DNA from 2 places in the Streptomyces griseoaurantiacus genome. Region 1 is predicted to be linked to the other one. Evidence: riboswitches for the same ligand, from Rfam matches in the RefSeq annotation. Region 1 holds a riboswitch; the other holds the start of a gene.
The links. Region 1 has a riboswitch for cyclic di-AMP ahead of OHB09_RS04600 (C40 family peptidase). Riboswitches for the same ligand answer to the same signal wherever they lie in the genome.
Positions count from the first base shown of each region.

Region 2: another riboswitch for cyclic di-AMP. It lies ahead of OHB09_RS13085 (LysM peptidoglycan-binding domain-containing protein); the one in region 1 lies ahead of OHB09_RS04600 (C40 family peptidase).

Region 1 covers NZ_CP108326.1:1,014,442-1,018,749, forward strand. The annotation lists gene rocD (ornithine--oxo-acid transaminase) at 1-812, opposite strand, end outside; gene ddaH (dimethylargininase) at 809-1,645, opposite strand; cyclic di-AMP (ydaO/yuaA leader) riboswitch at 2,228-2,433, shown strand; gene OHB09_RS04600 (C40 family peptidase) at 2,437-2,910, shown strand; gene OHB09_RS04605 (DUF6328 family protein) at 2,998-3,549, shown strand; gene OHB09_RS04610 (ATP-binding protein) at 3,592-4,032, opposite strand.
Region 2 covers NZ_CP108326.1:2,963,477-2,967,784, reverse strand. The annotation lists gene OHB09_RS13095 (cytochrome P450 family protein) at 1-203, shown strand, start outside; gene OHB09_RS13090 (LysM peptidoglycan-binding domain-containing protein) at 392-1,396, shown strand; cyclic di-AMP (ydaO/yuaA leader) riboswitch at 1,665-1,854, shown strand; gene OHB09_RS13085 (LysM peptidoglycan-binding domain-containing protein) at 1,859-2,572, shown strand; gene eno (phosphopyruvate hydratase) at 2,913-4,202, shown strand.

The sequences.
Region 1 (4,308 bases):
ACCGGCACGATGCCGCCGCCGAGCGCCTTGCCGAGCAGCAGCACGTCCGGCAGCACCCCCTCGTGCTCCACCGCGAGGGTGCGCCCGGTGCGGCCCAGCCCCGACTGGATCTCGTCCGCGAGGAACAGCGCGCCCGCGCGCCGGGTCAGCTCCCGTACCCCGGCCAGATAGCCCTCGTCCGGGATGATCACCCCGGCCTCGCCCTGGATCGGCTCGATCAGCACCGCCGCCGTCGTCTCGTCGACCGCCGCCTCCATGGCCGCCAGGTCGTTGTAGGGGACGACGCGGAAGCCGGGCGCGAAGGGGCCGAAGCCGGTACGGGCCACCGGGTCGGTGGAGAAGCCGACGATCGTCGTCGTACGCCCGTGGAAGTTGTCGGCGGCGACGACGATCGTCGCCCGGTCCTCGGGCACGCCCTTCACGTCGTACGCCCATTTGCGGGCCACCTTCACCGCGCTCTCCACGGCCTCCGCGCCGGTGTTCATCGGCAACACCGTGTCCAGGCCGGTCAGTTCGGCGAGTGAGGCGGCGAAGGCGGCGAGCCGGTCGTGGTGGAAGGCGCGCGAGGTGAGGGTGAGCCGGTCGAGCTGGCGGTGGGCCGCCTCGATCAGCGCGGGGTGACGGTGCCCGAAGTTGAGGGCGGAGTAGCCGGCGAGCATGTCGAGGTAGCGGCGGCCCTCGACGTCCTCCACCCAGGTGCCCTCGCCGTGGGCGAGGACCACGGGCAGCGGGTGGTAGTTGTGCGCCAGGACCGGCTCCTCGGCGCGGATGATCCCTGCGGTGGTGGTGTGGGTGCGGGCGGGAGCGGTCATGAACGGATCTCCTGGGTGCAGCACTTGATGCCCCCGCCTGCCTTGAGGAACTCCGACAGGTCGACGGGGACGGGGACGTATCCGCGGGCGGCGAGCCGGCCGGCGAGGGCCGTGGCCTGCGGGGGCATGAACACGTGACGGCCGTCCGAGACCGCGTTGAGGCCGAGGACACGCGCGTCCTCCCGGGTGGCGAGGACCGCGTCGGGGAACAGCCGGGCCAGTACCTCGCGGCTGCCGGGCGAGAACGCCTGCGGGTAGTAGGCGATGTTCGCCTCCTGTCCGGGTCCGGGCTCCCCCGGGTCGAGGACGAACAGGGCGGTGTCGAGGTGGTAGAAGTACGGGTCCACCAGCCGCAGTCCGACGACCGGGACGCCGAAGAACTCCTGGGCCTCGCGGTGGGCCTCCGGGGTGGTGCGGAAGCCGGTGCCGGCCAGGACGTACCGGCCGGCCGGGATCAGGTCGCCCTCGCCCTCGCACACCGATTCGGGCCGGTACACGTCGTGGCCGGCGGCCTTGAACCAGGCCGTGTAGGCGGCGGACTCGGGGCGGCGTTCGGGGGCGTGGAAGAGGGAGCCGAAGACGCGGCCGCCGAGCACGAGGGCGGAGTTGGCGGCGAAGACCATGTCGGGGAGGCCGGGGACGGGGGGCACGTTCTCGACGGTGTGGCCGTACTCGCGGTACGTCCGGACCAGGTCGCGCCACTGGAGGAGGGCGAGGCCGGTGTCGACGGGCACGTCGGGGTGCATCCAGGGGTTGATCGCGTACCGGACGGCGAAGTAGGTGGGTTCGCAGACGAGATAGCGCCGGGGGCGCGGCACACGGGAGTCGGGCACGAAGGGGTACCTCCGCTGATGCGGTGCCAAGGGGGTGAGACCACGGTAGGGAGGGCGCACGGAGGCGGACAAGTGACGAAAACTGCGTGTACGCGCAGTTTCGCTGCGTGCGGGCGCGGGGTCCCGCAACGTTCTTGCGCGGCGCGCGAGCCACGCCGACGTTCGGCTCGCGCACCGCTCCGACGTTCGGCTCGCGCGCCGCTCCGGCGAACGGTGCGGGAGCCGCTCCGGCGAACGGTGGCGAGCCGCTCCGGCGAGCGACTCGGGGACCGCGCGGCCGAGGCCCGGGCGTGCGCGACACTCCGGCGCGGGGGGCCGGACGGGTTACCCCCTTTCGGTGTACGCATACCTCGACTTTTGTGACCGCCCCGGTTGCGCGGCACGGGTGGACACCAGGCGGAACGAGGTATTCCGGTGCTGGTCCGGGGCTCCTCCCGATGCTGGACGCGCCCTGGAACGGGGGGTGTTCACTCGAACAGCAGAGTGGTGAGTAACAACACAAAGCTCCGTTTCCGTTGGGATTTTCAGACATCGGTGGGTGAAGATCCCTTGCGACAGCCCCCGCCACAAGAGGCGGGGCGGTCCGGGCGGACGCCGAATCCTGCCGCCGCCCGGATGACCGGTCGACAGGAGTGGATCGGCAGGAGTGGAGGACCCGAGCAAGACGGGTCGCCGGTACGGACAGTCCGTGCCGAGCAGCCCTTGGGGTGAAGCCGCGTCAGCGGCCGGGCAACTTCGCCAGCCCGAATCCGACAGGTCATCCTTCACAGGCGGCTGACGAAGGGTTGCGCATGACTGCGCTCGATCGTGTCCCGTCGCTGTTGACCCGGGCCGGCACCGCCTCGGCCCTCACCCTCGCCGCCGTGGGCGGCAGCATCGCGGTCCCCGGCGTCGCCTCCCAGGCGTCCGCCGCGACCACGGCGACGAAGGCGCTGCACGTCGCGGCGTCGAAGAAGGGCTCCCCCTACCAGTGGGGCGCCACCGGGCCGAAGCGGTTCGACTGCTCCGGGCTGACGCTGTACTCGTTCAAGAAGGCGGGCAAGAAGCTCCCCCGGACGGCGGCGGCCCAGTACAACAAGACGCGCCACATCTCGTCCTCCCACCGCAAGGCGGGCGACCTGGTGTTCTTCCACTCGGGCAGCTACGTCTACCACGTGGGCATCTACGCCGGGAAGGGCAAGATCTGGCACGCGCCGAAGACCGGTGACGTCGTACGGCTGCAGAAGCTGTGGACCAAGAGCGTCTGGTACGGCAGGGTGCGCTGACCGTCCGGCGGGGGTCTCGGCGCGTGGCCGGTCGCCGTGTGACGTGCGCGGGGGCGTGAGCCGCCGAGGAACGGTTATGTGTGTGACATGGCCGACCGTCCTCACCACGAGCTTCGCAACGAGACCCCGCTGGAACGCGCCGACCGCAACTTCGCCGAGCTGCTGCAGGAGGTGCGCGTCACCCAGGCGGGCGTGCAGATCCTGTTCGCCTTCCTGCTGACGCTCGCCTTCACCCAGCGCTTCCCGGACATCGACGCCTTCCAGCGCACGACGTACGTCGTCACACTGCTGCTGTCGATGCTGGCGGCCGTCCTGTTCACCGCGCCGGCGGCGCTGCACCGCTCGCTGTTCCAGCAGAACGCGAAGCCGGTGATCGTGCAGGTCTCCTCACGGCTGGCCTCGGCCGGCCTGGCGGTGCTGATGCTGGCGTTCACCGGCTCGGTGCTGCTCGTCGTGGACGTGACGCTGGGCCGGGCGGCGGGTATCGCCGCGGGCGCGGGAACCATGGCGGCGTGCGTGCTGCTGTGGGGGGTCCTGCCGCGGCTGGTCCGCCGCACCAGCGTCCGTACGGACCAGCCGGTCACGGAGGGCCCCACCGAGACGCCCGGCGGCCGGGGACGCAAGTCCTCCGAGGACTGAGGGGCCGAGGGCTGAGGGCTGAGGGGCTGAGGGGCGCTCCCTTCACGGGTCCGGCTGGACCGCGGGCACCTTCCACGGCAGCTCGGCCTCGATCGTCTTCCCGCCCTCCCGGGTGGGCCGCACGCTGAGCCGTCCGCCGCACTCGGCCGTCAGCCAGCGGACGATGACCAGACCGCGCCCGTTGTCCTGCTGCACGGCGGCAGGCAGCCTCTTGGGGAAGCGCGGGTGACCGTCGGTCACCCCGACGCGGAGCCGCTCGTCCCGGTCGAGGACCAGGTCGACGGTGAAGGTGGGCGACATTCCCAGGGTGTGCTGCACGGCGTTGGTGGCGAGCTCGGAGACGATCAGGCGCACGGTGTCCGCGGCCTCGGCGTCGGGTGGCAGTCCCCAGTCGGCGAGGACGCCCGCGACGTATCTTCGGGCCGCGGAGACCGAGGCGGGATCGCTCGGCAGAGTGACGGATGCTTCCTGGTGATCTGCCATGGCGTCGTCGCCCCTTTCCCACGGGACCGGAGCCCGGCACGGAGCGAACTTCGCGCTTGCGGTCCCGGACTTGGTGCTGCGCGTCAGACTGCCACCACCCGCGGGCTCCCTGCTGCCGATCCCCCAAGATATGCATATATCTGTCGCCCGAAGCGGTGAACTATCCGACGACCGACCGTATATGGGCGCATGCTCGGTCCATCCTCTACCGTCGCCAACCGGGCCCGCCGGCGCTCGCCGTCGCCGCGACGCGTGTGCGCACGCCGGGCGGAAGGA
Region 2 (4,308 bases), 1.9 Mb from region 1:
ACCTCGGCTACGGGCACGGCATCCACTACTGTCTCGGTGCGCCGCTCGCCCGGCTGGAGGGCCGGACCGCGCTCGCGACGCTCCTGACCCGCCTTCCGGACCTCCGGCTCGCGGTGGATTCCACCGAATTGCGGTGGCGTGGAGGCCTCATCATGCGCGGATTGCGCACGCTGCCCGTGGAGTTCGCACCCGTCCCGAATTGAGTGGGCATCGGTTGCGCATAAACCCGCCCGGACACGAAAAGTGACAGTTCCTCAACTCTGTGATCTTCACGTGATCTGCGCTGCATTAACTTGTAACCGGTGTTGTACTGGCTATACGTTCACGCATCAACAAGGCGGTCCCCCGGATCGCCGCGTTGGGTCACCGCTGTCGTGTGAAAGGCAACCGCATGCTCTCCGGGAACGGTCGTCACCGTCGCCCCCGTCAGGCTCCGGCCCTCCTCGTCGCGGCCGGCGTGACCGGCTCCGCCATCGCCATCCCCCTGCTCGGCGCCACGGGCGCGAGCGCGGCCAGCGGTTCCACCTGGGACCACGTCGCGGAGTGCGAGAGCGGCGGCTCCTGGAGCGCGGACACGGGCAACGACCTGTACGGCGGCCTGCAGTTGTCGCAGGACGACTGGAACCACTACGGCGGCCTCGACTACGCGCCGAGCCCCGACAAGGCCAGCCGTTCGCAGCAGATCGCCGTCGCCGAGAAGATCCTCGCCGCCGAGGGCGTCGCCGCCTGGCCCACCTGCGGCCCGCTGTCCGGGCTCTCCAAGGACTCCGGTTCCGCGGACGTCGACACGGGCCTCGGCAGCGGCTCGGGCGAGTCCGGGAAGTCCGGCTCCGGGCTGGACCTCGGCCTGGACAACTCGTCCGGAAACTCCGATTCGTCCGCCTCTTCGGGTTCCTCGGGGTCCTCCGAATCCTCCGGCAAGTCCTCCGGGAAATCCGGCAGCACGTCCGACGAGGCGTCCGGAAAGGCGAGCGCGAGTCCGAGCAAGAAGGGCGAGGACTCCTCCCGCGCGTCCGGCGATTCCCGCTCCGGCGGCAAATCCACCACATCCCCGGAAACCAGCGACAAGTCCGGCGATTCCTCGGCCGGACGGTCCTCGGGGAGCGCCTCGGAGCACTACCGGCAGAGCCCGGGCTCCTCGGCCCTCGTCGACACGGGCGCCGTCGACGGGACGAAGGGGGCCAACACCCTCATCGCCGACGGAACCGGCCGGCACCGCGGCAGCAGTGCCGAGGACGGCTCCACCTACACGGTCCGCCACGGCGACACCCTCGGCTCCATCGCCGACTCCCTTGACGTGGACGGCGGCTGGCAGGCCCTCTACCAGGCCAACGAGGACGCCATCGGCAGCGACCCGAGCGTCATCCGGCCCGGTCAGAGCCTCGTCGTCGAGTAGGCGCGCCCCGTTCCGGGGGCGTCGGGGGACGCCGGGGACGCCAGGGGAAGAATCGGACGTACGGGGTTGAAGTGCACCCGAAATCAGGGGAGTTTGGTCCCTGGATCAGCCCTGATGTCCGATTCGGCGAAAGTGTGGGATGAGTCTCATAAGCCTTGATCGTCTTTGAAATCCGGCGGATCTCATGTCTACGGTCGTCACCGCTCGCCATCGCGGGCCCCGACGGTCGCAACGCCGAATCCTGCCAGCGGCCGTACGGGAACAGTCGTCGCGTCAAGCGCCGTAGGCAGGAGCGGGGGACCCAGGTAAGTGCCGGGCCCGGCGGCCGGACCACCACGTGGTCCCGGACGGCCGGACACGGCTTGGGGTGAAGTCGTGCGCCACAAGCGGCGCGCGACCGGGCAACTCAACCGGCCCGAACCCGACAGCTCACCTCGCAGGCGTCGGTGAGGGGATCTCTCCATGCTGTTTTCCAGCAAGGGCAAGCACCGCCGTCCGTCCAAGGCCACCCGTGTCGTCGCGCTCGCCGGCGTCACCGGTGCCGCCGTCGCCGCCCCGCTGATGGCGGCCGGCAACGCCTCCGCCGCCACGGCCTCCCAGTGGGACGCCGTCGCCCAGTGCGAGTCCGGCGGCAACTGGTCCATCAACACCGGCAACGGCTTCTTCGGCGGGCTGCAGTTCACCAGCTCCACCTGGGCCGCGTACGGCGGCACCGCGTACGCCGCGCGTGCCGACCTGGCCTCCAAGTCGCAGCAGATAGCCGTCGCCGAGAAGGTCCTCGCGGGCCAGGGCAAGGGCGCCTGGCCGGTGTGCGGCAAGGGTCTGACCGGTGCCGCCTACGACGGCGCCGCCGCCTCCAGCGGCTCGTCCTCCAACGGGTCGAGCAACTCCGGCAGCTCCAGCAGCGCGGGCTCGTCGAGCAGCTCCTCGTCCACCGAGCAGCACGCCTCCCGTTCCCAGGAGCGTCCGGCCGCGAAGAAGACCGTCACCACGCCCACCGGCAAGAAGGTCGAGAAGGGCGACGGCGAGTACAAGGTCGTCAAGGGCGACACGCTGAGCGGCATCGCCGCCGAGCACCACGTCAAGGGCGGCTGGCAGAAGCTGTTCACGCTGAACAAGGACATCGTGGACGACGCGGACGTCATCTTCCCGGGCCAGCAGCTCCACCTGAGCTGACCCTCCCCGGCCCCCTCGCGGGGCCGGCCCCCGTCCCCACGGGTCCCCCACCCCCGGCGCCTCTCCCCCGTACGCGCCGGGGGTGGGGCATGTCCGGACCCGGGGGGCCGCGGAGCCCCGGACGGACCGCCGGGTGCGCGCGCTCTCCTGATACCCACCCCCGCTCATTTTGTTCCGTCAGGAAACAATTCACCCACACTTCTGCCCGGCAAGTGGGCCACACACCGGTGCCGCCGCCTGAGACGGCTAGGCTCGGGAGCGCGAGCCACCCCGGCTCCGCGCCCCGCGTCGGGCCCCGAGGGCCCGGCGTACCCGCGTCACATCCCAGAAGGAGATGCTCGTGCCGTCCATCGACGTCGTCGTAGCCCGGGAAATCCTGGACTCCCGAGGCAACCCCACGGTCGAGGTCGAGGTCGGCCTCGACGACGGCAGCACGGGTCGTGCCGCCGTTCCCTCCGGTGCCAGCACCGGTGCCTTCGAGGCCATCGAACTCCGTGACGGCGACCCGAGCCGCTACCTGGGCAAGGGTGTCGAGAAGGCCGTCCTCGCCGTGATCGAGCAGATCGGCCCGGAGCTGGTCGGCTACGACGCCACCGAGCAGCGTCTGATCGACCAGGCCATGTTCGACCTGGACGCCACCGACAACAAGGGCTCCCTCGGCGCCAACGCCATCCTCGGCGTCTCGCTCGCCGTCGCCCACGCCGCCTCCGAGGCCAGCGACCTGCCGCTCTTCCGCTACCTGGGCGGCCCCAACGCGCACCTGCTGCCGGTGCCGATGATGAACATCCTGAACGGCGGCTCGCACGCCGACTCCAACGTGGACATCCAGGAGTTCATGATCGCCCCGATCGGCGCGGAGTCCTTCTCCGAGGCCCTGCGCTGGGGCGCCGAGGTCTACCACACGCTGAAGAAGGTCCTGAAGAACAAGGGCCTGGCCACCGGCCTCGGCGACGAGGGCGGCTTCGCCCCGAACCTCGGCTCCAACCGCGAGGCCCTCGACCTCATCCTCGAGGCCATCAAGGAGGCCGGCTACACCCCCGGCGACCAGATCGCCCTCGCCCTCGACGTCGCCGCCTCCGAGTTCTACAAGGACGGCGTCTACTCCTTCGAGGGCAAGGACCGCACGGCGGCCGAGATGACCGACTACTACGCGGAGCTCGTCGACGCGTACCCGCTCGTCTCCATCGAGGACCCGCTGTTCGAGGACGACTGGGCCGGCTGGAAGACCATCACCGACCGCCTCGGCGACAAGGTCCAGCTCGTCGGTGACGACCTGTTCGTCACCAACCCCGAGCGCCTGGCCCGCGGCATCGAGGAGGGCACCGCCAACGCCCTGCTGGTCAAGGTCAACCAGATCGGCTCGCTGACCGAGACCCTGGACGCCGTGGAGCTCGCCCAGCGCAACGGCTTCAAGTGCATGATGTCCCACCGTTCCGGCGAGACCGAGGACGTCACCATCGCCGACCTGGCCGTCGCCACCAACTGCGGCCAGATCAAGACCGGCGCCCCGGCCCGCTCCGAGCGCGTCGCCAAGTACAACCAGCTCCTGCGCATCGAGGAGATCCTCGACGACGCCGCGGTGTACGCCGGCCGCTCGGCGTTCCCCCGGTTCCGCTCCGCCGGACAGTGAGCCCCACCGCGGGCGCCCTCGTGAGCGAGCGGCGCCCGTGGGCGGCGTCGTACGTACGTCCCCGTACCCGGTCCCGTACCGTGTGCGGGGACGTACGCATGAGACG